4 regions of the Leisingera sp. ANG-DT genome follow, and region 4 is predicted to be linked to each of the others. Evidence: riboswitches for the same ligand, from Rfam matches in the RefSeq annotation. Region 4 holds a riboswitch; each other region holds the start of a gene.

Region 1 (3,375 bases), on a different contig from region 4:
CGGGTGCCGGGTCACCTGGGTGCAATAGCGGGTCATCAGGTCACGCAGCCGCAATTTGGGCGTTGCCGCTTCTGACGGTGCATCCGCACCTTCAAACGCAATGGCGACGAGGGATGCGATCATCTCGTCCCTGGTTCCGGCGTGATGGGCAACGGCCATAGGGGTGACGCCAAGCGCCGCAGCCAGTGCCTTGAACGTGAGGGCCTTGCTGCCACCTTCGTCAAGCAGCTCCAAGGCTTTCTGCAGCACATCATCCTTGCTGAGGGTGCGGCTTCCTCTGGGCGGGCGACCCATGCGCGGGGGCATTGGTCAGGCCACCTGGAACGTGGTCTGGACCATGCCGGTGGGCAGGATGCGGGAGCTTGCCACCTGGAGGTCTATGTCCTGGTCCAGGCTGCCGAACAGCGGGATGCCGCTGCCGATCAGGATCGGAACCGTTGTGATGGTCAGATCGGCGATCAGCCCCTGGCGCAGGAAGGACTGCACCATCCGGCCGCCGTCGACATAGGCGCGGGTCCAGCCCTCCTCTTGCAGTTCCTGCATAAGGTCTGCGGGCGCGGCGGTGCTGAGGCGCACCTTGTCCTTCAGCTCTTCGGGAATGTCCTGTTCACTCAGGCTGTTGCTGAGGACCACAACCGGTTCGGTGTAGGGCCATTGGCCGAACCCCAGCACGGTGCGGAATGAGCCCGTCCCCATGACCAGCCCGTCGACACTGTCCATGAAGGCGGCAAAACCGCCATCGTCATCTTCGGCGTCGGGCTGTTTGAGCAGCCAGTCCAGCGAATGGTCCTGCCGGGCCACGAAGCCGTCGAGGCTGGTGGCGATGAAGACGTGGCCGGTGGTCATCGGATTCTCCTGCATTGCATTTAACTATACGTCATATAGTTAAATGCAATTCGTGTTCCAAGGGGCCAGCGTAAGATTCTCTGCGTGCGAATCGATCTGCAGCGGCTGGCAGCGCCTAACCGCATGAAAGATAAGCGCTTGCCGCAAACGGACCGGCGGATGCCGGTTTGAGATTCTGGACATCCCTGTCCCGCCGAAAGCGGCAAACATGCATGTCTTTTTCCGGTTTTGGCGGGTCGGATTTGTCTCCGCCGGCGGCGCGGGATTCGGGCATTTTCCGCTTCAGCAAGGTGCCGCCCCTAGGGGCGGAGAATTGGGAAGCTGGTGAAATTCCGGCACTGCCCCCGCAACGGTGACCCCGGGCAAGGCATGGCAATAACCACTGAAGCAACGGCTTCGGGAAGGTGCCAGGCCCCGCCGCCGAATGGCCCCGGGACAGTCCGGAAACCAGCCTTGCCCCGAAAACGTCAACCGCGGGCGGCGGCGGGGCGGTTGCAGGCGCGTGGCCTGCAATCTCTCTATCCATGCCCGCAGCCAAGCCAACCTGCCGCGGGGATGCGGCAAAGGAGAGAAGCAGATGCTTCACGACAGCGAAATTCTGGCCAAACTGGTCGCCCGTCAGAAAAACTATTCCCTGGAGCAGGCGTTTTACACCGACCCGGGCGTGCTGGATCTGGACATGCGCCAGATCTTCTACCGCGAATGGCTGTTTGCCATTCCCGCCTGCGAGATCCCGAAGGCGGGCAACTTCGTGACCCATCAGGTCGGCGCCTACAACGTCATCATCGTGCGCGGCACCGATGGCGAGGTGTGTGCCTTCCACAACGCCTGCCGCCACCGCGGTTCTGTTGTGTGCAAGGCCAAGAAGGGCAACTCGCCCAAGCTGGTCTGCCCCTACCACCAGTGGACCTACGAGCTGGACGGCTCGCTGTTGTGGGCACGCGACATGGGGCCGGACTTCGATGCCTCCAAGCACGGGCTGAAGCCGGTGCATTGCCGTGACCTGGCCGGCCTGATCTACATCTGCCTGGCGGATGAGGCGCCGGACTTCGACGCTTTTGCCGCAGTTGCGCGCCCCTATCTGGAGCCGCATGACCTGGGTAACGCTAAGGTCGCCTATGAAAGCTCGATCATCGAGAACGGCAACTGGAAGCTGGTCTGGGAGAACAACCGCGAGTGCTATCACTGCGGCGGCAACCACCCGTCACTGTGCCGGACCTTCCCGGAAGATCCGTCGGTGACCGGCGTCGAGGGCGGTGAGACCCCGCCGCATCTGCAAAAGCATTTCGACCGGATCGAAGCGGCGGGCGTGCCGGCGCAGTTCCAGATCGATGCGCGCGGCCAGTACCGGGTGGCGCGGATGCCACTGAACGAGGGCGCCGAGAGCTATACCATGGACGGCAAGGCGGCAGTGGCCAAGAAACTCGGCCGGGTGCCCTTTGCCGATGCCGGCACGCTCTTGAAGTTCCACTACCCGACCACCTGGAACCACTTCCTGCCAGATCATTCCATCGTGTTCCGGGTGACCCCGATCAGCCCGACCGAGACAGAAGTCACCACCAAGTGGCTGGTGCACAAGGACGCGGTGGAAGGTCAGGACTATGACCTGAAGCGGCTGACCGAGGTCTGGGTCGCCACCAACGACGAGGACCGCATCGTGGTAGAGGACAACCAGCGCGGCATCAACTCGCCCGCTTATGAGCCCGGTCCCTATTCGGAAGTGCAGGAGAGCGGCGTCATCCAGTTCTCCAACTGGTACGCCGACCATCTGACCCGCGCGCTGACCGGCCGCCACCTGATCGCGGCGGAGTAAGCGTATGGGACTGCAGGCCAACTTCGAGACGCTGGACGAAACCCTGGCGTGGAAGGACGACGAGATGCTGGAATGCGTCTCTGTCGTGCCGGAAGCGCCGAACACCGCCACCTTCAGCTTCCGCGCGCCTTCGGGCGCGTGGTTCAAATACCAGCCGGGCCAGTTCCTGACCCTGGAGCTGCCGGTGCCGGGGGAGACAGTCTGGCGGACCTATACGATCAGCTCCTCGCCGTCGCGGCCCTTGTCGATCTCAGTGACGGTGAAGGCGCAAGGAGACAGCATCGGCACCCGCTGGATGCTGGACAGCCTGAAACCGGGCATGTTCCTCAAGGCCTCCGGCCCGGCGGGCGTGTTCACCCTGCCCAAGCGCCCGAACGGCAAGTTCCTGTTCATCTCCGCAGGCTCCGGGATCACACCCAGCCTGTCGATGACCCAGTACCTGTTCGACCGCGGCCAATCGCCGGACGTCTGTTTCATCAACTGCGCCAAGCGCCCCAGCGAGATCATCGCCCGGCGCCAGCTTGAGGGCATGGCGGCGCGGGTGCCGGGCATCAAGCTGCACTTCGTTGTGGAGGAGGACGACCCCTATCAGGTCTGGACCGGCTACCGCGGGCAGCTGAACCAGATCATGCTGGGCCTGATCGCCGGTGACTACCTGGAGCGCGAGGTCTATTGCTGCGGGCCGGAGCCCTTCATGCAGGCGGTGCGCGACATGC
Region 2 (3,375 bases), on a different contig from region 4:
GGTGACCACCCCGATGGGAAGCACCTGGCCGGGGATGATGATGCGGGAGACGATATCGGCGGCGATCAGGAACACGGCGCCAGTCAGCGCCGCTGCTGGCATCAGCCTGCGGTGGCCGGGGCCTACCAGGAACCGTGCCGCATGCGGGATCACCAGGCCGACAAAGCCGATGGAGCCGACGATCGACACCATCACCGCGGTCATCAGCGCGGTGGCGAAGATCAGAACCACCTGCACCCGCCGGACCGGGATGCCAAGCGAAGCGGCGGAATCGCTGCCAAAGGTGAAGGCGTCCAGAGCACGGGCATGAAAGCGGCAGATCATCCAGCCCGCCAGCGCCAGCGGCACCGCCAGCCACACATCCGGCCAGCGCACGCCGCTGAGGTTGCCCATCAGCCAGAACATGATGCCGCGGGCCTGATCCGCATTGGCGGACTTGGCGATAATGAAAGCGGTCAGCGCATTGAATAGCTGCGAGCCGGCAATGCCCGCCAGCACGATCTGCGCAGCTGCGGCGCGGTTGCCCCCTGCCCCGGCGGCCCGCGCCAGAATGGCGACAAAGCCAAACGCCAGCAGTGCGCCGTTAAAGGCACCAAAGGACAGTGACAGGGCGCCGCCGCCAAGACCTGCAATGGTGACCGCCACCGCCCCGGTCGAGGCACCGGCCGATATGCCCAGAATGTAAGGGTCCGCCAGCGCGTTGCGCAGCAAGGCCTGCAGCACTACACCCGCAACCGCCAGCGCCGCCCCGCAGGCTGCAGCCACCAGCGCCCGCGGCAGCCGGTAGCTCCAGATGATGCCCTGATCCACCGGGTCCACCGGCAGGCCCGCCCCGGCCAGCTTGTTGGCCAAAACGGACAAGACAAGGTCAGGCGCAAGCGAGGTTTCCCCGATCATTGCGCCTGCCAGAACCGCCGCGGCCAGCACCGGCAGGGCAAGGCAAGCGCCCCGGATGCCCTGCCAGGCCAGTACGGCGGCTGCACTCATGCGCCGTTGCCGATCGCGCTGAGTTCTTCCGCCAGGTCTTCCAGCGCCGGGATGGCACGGATAGTGGCATCCATCGCCTGGGCGTCCATCACCACGATGCGGTTGTTTTTAACCGCATCCATCTGGCTGGCGACCGGGTCATTGCGCAGGAACTCCAGCTTCTTCTCGTAGTCATCAGCGGCAAAGCGGCGGCGGTCCATACGGGCAATCACGATCACCGTCGGGTTGGCTTTCGCGATGGTCTCCCAGCCGACGGTCGGCCATTCCTCGTCGGTCTCAATGACGTTTTTCAGGCCCAGCTGCTGCATCATGTAGCCCGGTGCGCCCTTCTGGCCGGCCACGAACGGGTCGCTTTCCATCTCGGGCGAGGAGAACCAGAACACAGCGGAGGCGTCGTCCAGCGCAACCTCTTGCGCCTTGGCCACAGCCGCGGCCTCACGAGCCTTGTAGTCGGCGACCAGCTCAGCGCCTTTTTCTGCCTCGCCGAAGATCGCCGCCAATTCCTCAATGCCCTGATAGAGGCTGTCGGTGGTGAACATCTCGGTCCGGGTGCCGTCGCCGCCGGTGGTGTTGTCCTTGCCGACGCAGTCCGCGGGCATCACATAGGTCGGGATACCAAGATCATGAAACTGCTCGCGCTTGGCGACGATGCCTTCGGGGCCGATATGCCACTCATACTGGGCAGCCACCAGGCCCGGGCGCTTGGCCACAACGCTTTCAAAGCTTGGGTCATTGTCGGCCAGGCGCTCAACCTTGTCGTTCAGTGCGGCGTACTCGGGCAGAACATCGTTGAACCAGACCGAGGTGCCCAGCACCTTGCCACCCAGACCCAGCGCATAAAGTACCTCTGTTGCGGCTTGGCCAACGGTCACGGAGGACGCAACCGGTGCCTCGAAAGTGACGGTTTCACCGCAGTTTTGAATAGTCAGCGGAAAGTTTTCGCTGGCTGCTGCGGCCTGAGCTGCCGCAACGAAGGAAAGGCCCATGAGGCCGGAACGCAGAAACATGATCTTCGATCTCCATGTGTCAATGACCGGAGAACGGGTGAAGGGCATTGACCAGCAAGGCGGAGGGTTTCCCCTTCTTGCGGCGCCAGGAACGGGCGACGCATCTAGCCGGCAACCTCCCCGGACAACCCCGTCCGGTGTGTTTCGGTTTTCACCGGCAGGTCTCCTGACTGGCGGGTCACTGTCTGTCCCGTCTTCCCGGACCCTTCAGGCCCAGTGACACGATGGGACAGCACTCGCCGCCTACAGTTGCGGGGGCAGTTCCGTTTGGCGCCAGGCGGCACCGCGGATTCCCTCTTAGCCCTTACGGGACCGGTAAAGCGCGGGTAGCGCATCACTTCTCTTGCGGCAAGAAAAACTTCGTCGGTCAGCAGAATTCTTCGGGTCTAGTCATGCAACTCCACGCACCGTGCAGGCATCGACCCAGGACCCGCGGCAGTTAATTGCAGAATCCGAAGGCGCAGAGCGCTCTAGGCCGCCTTGAAGCAACGGTCCACCAATGCGTTCGTATCCAGGATCAAAATCGACTCGAACCTGCCGTCTGGCGTTTTGTGCTGCAGGCACCCGGATACATCCTCAGCAATGCTCTTGGAGGTATTCTGCTGGTCCAAGGGCTTCAGTTCAGCCACGCGGTTCTCCGTCGTGATGATTATTTCATCGACGGTGTCCACGAGGATTCCAAACTTCTGCGCGTCATGCTTGAAAATCAGCACTTTCTGATCGCGGCCGGACCCGGGCGGCAGCCCATACAGCACCCGTGGATTGAACAGGGTGATAAGCTCTCCCCGCAAATTCAGGATGCCTTCGACGAAGCTCAGTGAAAACGGCGGTTCGAGCAGGTCAATTGGGCGGTTGATCACCTCGCTGACTTCGGAGGTGTCGAGCGCGAACCGTTTTTCGAAAGTGAACTTGATAAATGTGCGCCTTGCCGCGCGGGCCTCCAGTTCAGCGGCCTCTTCTTCCGTTTTCTCGGGTGGAAAAATCTCCTGGCAGGCTTTGGCCGCAGCCACAAAACTTGGCTCCTGCAATAGCTTTGCCGGATCAAGCATCATGACAATCTGGTTGTTCTTATCCAGCAGACACCCGTTCACAAGATCACCGCGCGGCAGGGCCAGCTTGGCAAAGGGCAAAACTTCATCCTCGAAATAGGGCAGGATGCTGTCGATGGAAAAGACCATGAGCCCGACCGGCCCTTCTGCGGTGTCGATGATCAGCATTCTGCGCTCCTTGGGGATCGTGGCCCCAAGCACAAATTTTGCACTATCTCCCATGAATCCGCGGAAATCTATGACGGGCAGGATAACGCCGCGCAGATTTGCAGTGCCGATCACATTGCCGCCCACCAGCAGCGACTGTTCCAGCTTGGGAACGGATCTGACCT
Region 3 (3,375 bases), on a different contig from region 4:
AGCCAAGATCGGCAAAGTGTTCCCGCAACTGCCCGCGGACTGGACCGCAGGCGTGGCCCTGCCCGGCGGCGATTTTGCGGTGGCGGATGCGGAAAAGCTGCGCGGCAAACTGGCGGTGGATTACCCGTTCCTGACGCCCTATTGGACCCGCCGCCTGATCCGCGCCTATGGCACCGAGGCCTGGGCGGTTCTGGGCGAGGCCAAATCCGCGGCTGATATGGGGCAGGACTTCGGGGCGACGATCACCGCGCGGGAACTGGACTGGGCAATTGCCCGCGAATGGGTACGGACCGGAGACGACTACCTGTGGCGGCGCACCAAGCTGGGACTGCGGCTGGATGAAGCCCAGCGCGCCGCGGTGGATGCCTATATTCAAGGCAAGGCACAAACGCTCGCAGCATAACGCGAAGGGCAGCGCCCGTCCCGTCCCACTGGGGCGGGACGGGCGCTGCCCGGCCTTCGGCCAGGCGAAAGACCTTTGTGAGCTTCTTAAAACTCCACGCCCTTTTGCGCTTTCACGCCGGCGCGGAACGGGTGTTTGATCTGGCCCATCTCGGTCACCAGATCGGCGATCTCGATCAGCTCCTCCTTGGCGTTCCTGCCGGTCAGCACCACATGGGTCATCGGCGGCTTCTGCTCGACCAGGAACTCCAGCACCTCCTCCAGATCCAGGTACTCATAGCGCAGCGCGATGTTGATCTCATCCAGCAGCACCATGGTAATGCGCTCGTCCAGGATCATCTCCTTGGCCTTCTCCCAGCCCTTCTGCGCGGCGGCAATGTCGCGCGCCTTGTCCTGGGTTTCCCAGGTAAAGCCCTCGCCCATCGCATAGAACTGGCAGAGATCGCTGAAGTTCTCCTCGATCAGGGTCCGCTCGCCGGTCTGCCAGGCCCCCTTGATGAACTGCACCACGGCGGACGGCATCCCATGCGCAATGCAGCGCATGATCATGCCGAAGCCCGAGGAAGATTTGCCCTTGCCCGGCCCGGTGTGAACGATGATCAGGCCCTTCTCGCCCTCCTTGGTCTTCATCATCCGGTCGCGCGCCGCCTTCTTCTTGGCCATTTTGGACGCGTGACGGGCGGCTTCTTCTTCTGAAATGCCGGTTTCGGACTTTTCGCTCATGGGGGCTCTCCAGCTGTTTGACCCCATGTCTTGACAAAGAAGCCCGCCATAGCGCAAGGGGGTTCAGCTGGTTCCTGTGAAAACAGGCGAAGAGGGAATGTGAAGGCTCGCAAGAGCTCAAGCACAGCCGCCCCCGCGACCGTGACCGGATGAGGCCGCCATGCCACTGGGAATACGTCCCGGGAAGGCAGGATGGCCGGCAAGGCCTGAGCGCCTTGGCATCCGCAAGCCGGGAGACCTGCCAGCGAGAGAGAGATCAACGGGCAGACGGGGTGTTCTGCGACCGGGTGAGGGACTGGCACGACACAGTTCCTTTCTGGCCATCCCGCACGCCCTGCCGCGACAGGAGACGCGCTGATGGCTGACGATATGGCAGGCAAGACTGCCAGCACCCAGGGACCGGTCACGCTGACCGTTTGCCTCACCTGCCGCCGCGAGGGCGCCGACCCGGAGGCCGCCCGCCCCGGCGCCATCCTTCACACAGCCCTGGAAGAAGCCGGAATGCCCGAAGGCGTTCGCCTGCGCGGCGTCGAATGCCTGTCCTCCTGCAAGCGCGGCTGCGCCGTGGCCTTGGTCGGCGGCGAAGAACGCTGGACCTATGTCTACGGCGACCTCGACCCGGACCAGCATGTCCCTGAAATTCTGGAAGGCGCCGCGGCTTACGCCGCTACCGCCGACGGCGTCGTGCCCTGGCGCGAGCGCCCGCAGACCTTCCGCAAGCAATCTGTTGCCCGCATCCCGCCGGCCAAGTTCTTCTCCGAGGAGTAATCATGAGCGACCTCAACAAGATCCCCGTCACCGTCATCACCGGCTTCCTCGGTGCGGGCAAGACCACGCTGATCCGCCACCTGATGCAGAACCCGCAGGGCAAGCGCCTGGCGGTTGTGGTCAATGAATTCGGCACCGCCGGTGTGGACGGCGACATCCTGAAATCCTGCGCCGATGAAAATTGCCCGGCGGAGAACATCATGGAGCTGGCCAACGGCTGCATCTGCTGCACCGTGGCGGATGACTTCATCCCCACCATCGAACAACTGATGGACCTGCCGGAAAAGCCCGATCACATCGTGATCGAGACCTCCGGTCTGGCGCTGCCCAAGCCGCTGCTCAAGGCCTTCGACTGGCCCGCCATCCGCTCCCGTATCACCGTGGACGGCGTGATTGCGCTGGCCGATGCCGAGGCCGTTGCAAAGGGCCAGTTCGCCCCTGACCTGGACGCCGTGCAGGCCCAGCGCGAGGCGGACGACAGCATCGACCACGAAACCCCGCTGTCTGAGGTGTTCGAGGACCAGATCTCCTGCGCCGACATCGTGCTTCTGTCCAAGGCCGACCTGGCCGGCGACGCAGGCGTCGAGAAGGCCCGCGCGGTGATCGAGGCCGAAGCGCCGCGCAAGCTGCCGATCCTGCCGATGAGCGAAGGCGTCATCGACCCGCGCATCATCCTGGGCCTGAATGCCGCTGCCGAGGACGATCTGGAGGCCCGCCCCAGCCACCACGACGGCCACCACGACCACGAGCATGACGATTTTGAAAGCATCGTTGTCGAAATGGGCGAAGTCTCCGACCCGGAAGCGCTGCAGAATGCCATCGTGAAACTCGCCCGCGAGCGCAATATCCTGCGCGTCAAAGGCTATGTCGCGGTGGAGGGGAAACCGATGCGGATGCTGGTTCAGGCCGTGGGCGAGCGCCTGCGCGCCCAGTATGACCAGCCCTGGGGCGCGCAGCCGCGCAAGACCGCCCTGGTGGTCATCGCCGAGCATGACGACATCGACGAACAGGCCATCCGCGCCGAGCTGGGAGCCTGAAGCCAATGGTAGCGAAGCGTCAATTTTTTGACGGCACCGCCTGGCCGAAGGCCGGGCAGCGCCCGTCCCGCCCCCGTCAAACCGAAGGTTTGCCTTCGGCAAAACGGGGCGGGCGCTTCGCTTCCTTCCCCGCCGGGCCGGGCGCTGCCCTCCCCGTTTCCATACGCCCCTTCAGGCAAGGAGCCTGACCCATGCACGTCGTCTTCCGCGAAAGCCACGGCCTTGACGAGACCGACACCCCGCAGGACCTCGGGCAGACGCCCGCGGACCTTGTGGTGCTGTCCTTCTCCGACAGCGACCTCGGCGCCTTTGCGGCGGGCTGGCACCGTGCGGACGGCAAGCTGCCCAGCTTGCGCCTCGCCAACCTTGTGGCGCTCAAGCACCCGCTGTCGGTCGACGTTTACGCGGAACAGACACTGGAGGGCGCCAAGGGCGTCCTTGTCCG
Region 4 (3,375 bases):
GACGTCGGCGTAGTCCTCGTCGAACAGGTTGGTGACGCGCCCAGTCAGCACCACGTTATCCGTCAGCTCATACTGAGCAGCCACATCAAAGGTTGTGTAATCCGGCAGCTCAGCGGTGGCAAACGAGCCAAAGAACTGGCTGTCCCAATTGCCTGCCACATGCCGGATGTCCGCGGTGACAGAGCCGCGGCCATTGAAAGTATCCAGTGTGGCACTCAGCAGAAGCTCGTGCTCCGGGCGGCGGATCTCGACCGAGCCATCGGGGTTGGTGGCGTCCAGATAGGTGTAGGACAGACGCAGATCGAGGTATTCGCTGGCTTCCAGGCTTGCTGCCAGCTCAACACCCTTGCGATCACTGTCACCGGCTTGGTTGCGGTAGGAGAACGTGGTTGCGTTCACCATGTAGCTCTCGATCTCGCCTGTCAGCGTCTCGTCGAAATAGGTCACATCAACCAGGCCGCGCCCTTGAAGGAACGGCACCTCAATTCCGAAATCGAAGCTGCGATTTTCCTCCGGCTGCAAGTTCGGATTGCCGAGATAGGTGGTGGAGCCGAATGTGCTGTTGGCAAACAGCTCAAAGTAAGAGGGGTTCACAACACCGGTTCCAGCCGAGCTGTGCAGGCGCACACCGCTGTCTGCTAAAGTGTAAGAAGCACTGGCGGTCCAGCTGGTGGCGTCTTCGAATACGCTGTTGTTGTCGTGGCGCACCCCGAGCTGCAGGTCCAGGCCGTTGGCAAAGCTGCCGCGGTATTCCAGGGCAATCGAATTGGTTTCGCGCGCAAAGGCCGGGTTGGAACTGCTGGAGTCCTTTTCCCATTCCAGCATCGCGTTAAGAAGGTGGTCTGCTTGATCCGCTAACTGCCCGTCCAGGCCGAAGCTCAGCAGGTACTTTGCTGCTTCCGTTTTGGTCTCGGTCGGGGTGCCGCCATTGAAGGACCGGTCAAAGTCAGTGCGTTCGATTGACAGGCGGTGTTTCAGGCGGCCGCCCAATGTGTCCAGTTCAGCATAGACTTGCGCCAGTTGCTCATCCCGGTCACTGAATTGCGTCGGATCATCCACGACATAGCTAGCCGCATCCGTTGCGGTGAAGGAGGTGCGGTCGCTGTCATAGCGTTCATCCGACGTGCGGAAGTTGAAGCCAAGTTTCAGCCGGTCGGTGACCAGGTAGTCGCCTTTCAATTGCAGTGTATTGCGGCGGATGCCGTCTTCTTCACCGCCATCGCCCGAGGTGTCATAGCCGTCGTCATTGTCATGGGCGAAGCTGAAGGCGATACCGCCGCGCTCGGTCCGCGACGAAACTCGGGCCGAGGCCCGGTAGCCGTCGGACCCCGCTTCCGCGCTGCCGCCGTATTCCGTGCCGATGCCGCCGGACTTGGTGATGATGTTGATCACACCGGCGGAGGCGTTGGAGCCGTAGAACACCGACTGCGGGCCGCGCAGGACTTCGATCCGCTCGATATTGGCAGTGTCCAGGCCGGACAGAATGTACTCGCTGTCACCGCCCGAGGCTTCGACGCCGTCGATCAGGATCAGCGTGTGATTGGCTTCGGCACCGCGGATGCGGACCTGGGTAAAACTGTCGCCGGAGCCGTTCACCATCAGGCCGGGGACCGAACGCAGCGCGTCCCGGACGGTGGTGATACCGCGATCTTCGATTTCTTCGCTGGTCAGGACTGAGACTGAGCGGCCGTATTTTTGGGCCTCGACCGGCGTGAAGCCGCCGGAGACGATGATCTCCCCCAGATCGGTGACTTCTTCATCCTGAGCGGTTGCGATTACAGGGGCGGCGGCCAGGGCGGCGGCCAGGGACAGGCTTGCCTTGCGCATATTCCATTCCTCCCGGCCCACGCAGCAAGCACAGGCCAAGCGGCTGCCCATACCTGGCAGCATGTTCATAATTTTGGTCTTTGGAAGGCAATGCCCCCGCAGACGGTGAAAACTGCCACCACTACGGAAGGTCCGTTATCTTCGGCGCGCCCCGCACCGCGATAGGGTGATCATCCTGGCAGGTCTCCTGACTTGCGGGTCGAGGCTTTGCTGCGCCTTCCCGCCCCTTGGGGCAGTGGCATACCGCAGCATTGCTCTCCGCTCACAGTTGCGGGGGCAGTCACGGATTCGGCGCCTGTTGGCTACACCTCACCGTGTTCCCTTTTAACCGGGTGGTCTCCCAGCCGGACCAGAATGGTCGGGACTTAGGCAAACTGAACTTATTCTGTCAAGCGGGAGAATTCGCAACCTGAGTAGAAATGGCCTTGGGCTGGCATCCATATCGCCGAATTTGCCTTTCCAATTTTTCAAGTGACGATGATTGATTACGCATACAAAAAACTTCGAAAGGCAGCGGTGTTTCCCCGTTCCTCTGATAGGAACATGCCTGCCTATTGATCCCTGCAGCACTGCAGGAGAAAAACCATCGGCACCGGACGGCCAAGTGAACAGAACATGATTCTCTTGACTCAGAAATTCCGGTTTGCCATTCAGCCAAGGTGACCGGTTCCGCGAGTGTTTCAATGCGCAGCGGAAGAAATAGGGAACACGGTGCGGCGTACCCAAAAGGGACCAAATCCGTGACTGCCCCCGCAACTGTGAGCGGTGAGTGACGCTGAATACGCCACTGGGAACATCCCCGGGAAGGCCAGCCGAGCCAGGACCCGCGAGTCAGGAGACCTGCCGGACACGGGGACTGAGGCTCCGCTTGCGGGGTTACTGCCCTTTTCCACCGGACGCCGGGGTGCGCGTCTGGCGCGTGTGCCGTTCAGGCGTTTCCGTGCCGCTACTCCCCGTTGTTCATTCCTGATTGCAGGTGCGCCTGTATCGTCGAATGAGGACGAAATGAAACTGAACTACCTGGCCGCTGCTCTGGCCGTTTCCCTGCCGGTTACCGCTTCGGCGCATTTCCAGCTGAACTACACTGAACAAGCGCTGATCGAAAAGCCCGGCGACGTGCCGATGGGCCTGGTGTTCTGGCACCCGATGGCCAACGGCCATGCGATGGACATGGGCAAGCCGGAAGAGTTTTTCATGATCCACAAAGGTGAAAAGACCGACCTGTCGGACCGCCTGGAACCCGCCACCTTCAAAGGGGCTGAAAACGAAGCTTCGGCTTACAAGGCCTCGGTCCCGGTCAAGCGGTCCGGCGACTATGTCGTGGTGACGGTCCCTTCGCCTTACTACGAGGAAAGTGAAGACATCTATATCCAGCAGATCTCCAAGGTCGTGCTGAACCGCAACACGCTGCCCACAGACTGGGACCAGCCGGCTGGCCTGGCGACCGAGATCCTGCCGCTGAACAAGCCCTATAACGTCATCGTAGGCTCCACCTTTTCCGGTCAGGTTCTGGCGGACGGCAAGCCGGTTCCGGGTGCCGAGATCGAA

The links. A riboswitch is a leader RNA that binds a small molecule or an ion and turns the genes downstream of it on or off. The one in region 4 is predicted to bind cobalamin.
Region 1: another riboswitch for cobalamin. It lies ahead of RA21_RS13470 (aromatic ring-hydroxylating oxygenase subunit alpha); the one in region 4 lies ahead of RA21_RS16755 (TonB-dependent receptor plug domain-containing protein).
Region 2: another riboswitch for cobalamin. It lies ahead of RA21_RS15615 (ABC transporter substrate-binding protein); the one in region 4 lies ahead of RA21_RS16755 (TonB-dependent receptor plug domain-containing protein).
Region 3: another riboswitch for cobalamin. It lies ahead of RA21_RS14440 (DUF1636 family protein); the one in region 4 lies ahead of RA21_RS16755 (TonB-dependent receptor plug domain-containing protein).

Annotation. Positions count from the first base shown of each region.
Region 1 is NZ_JWLE01000011.1:326,394-329,768, reverse strand. It holds gene RA21_RS13480 (TetR/AcrR family transcriptional regulator) at 1-306, opposite strand, end outside; gene RA21_RS13475 (dihydrofolate reductase family protein) at 310-846, opposite strand; cobalamin riboswitch at 1,118-1,316, shown strand; gene RA21_RS13470 (aromatic ring-hydroxylating oxygenase subunit alpha) at 1,424-2,659, shown strand; gene RA21_RS13465 (hybrid-cluster NAD(P)-dependent oxidoreductase) at 2,664-3,375, shown strand, end outside.
Region 2 is NZ_JWLE01000020.1:88,540-91,914, forward strand. It holds gene RA21_RS15610 (FecCD family ABC transporter permease) at 1-987, opposite strand, end outside; gene RA21_RS15615 (ABC transporter substrate-binding protein) at 984-1,994, opposite strand; cobalamin riboswitch at 2,134-2,326, opposite strand; gene RA21_RS15620 (chemotaxis protein CheW) at 2,465-3,375, opposite strand, start outside.
Region 3 is NZ_JWLE01000013.1:144,473-147,847, forward strand. It holds gene glpD (glycerol-3-phosphate dehydrogenase) at 1-403, shown strand, start outside; gene cobO (cob(I)yrinic acid a,c-diamide adenosyltransferase) at 490-1,125, opposite strand; cobalamin riboswitch at 1,177-1,385, shown strand; gene RA21_RS14440 (DUF1636 family protein) at 1,483-1,893, shown strand; gene cobW (cobalamin biosynthesis protein CobW) at 1,896-2,930, shown strand; partial or broken gene RA21_RS14450 (cobaltochelatase subunit CobN) at 3,122-3,375, shown strand, end outside.
Region 4 is NZ_JWLE01000022.1:41,432-44,806, reverse strand. It holds gene RA21_RS16755 (TonB-dependent receptor plug domain-containing protein) at 1-1,827, opposite strand, end outside; cobalamin riboswitch at 1,988-2,196, opposite strand; cobalamin riboswitch at 2,475-2,689, shown strand; gene RA21_RS16750 (DUF4198 domain-containing protein) at 2,833-3,375, shown strand, end outside.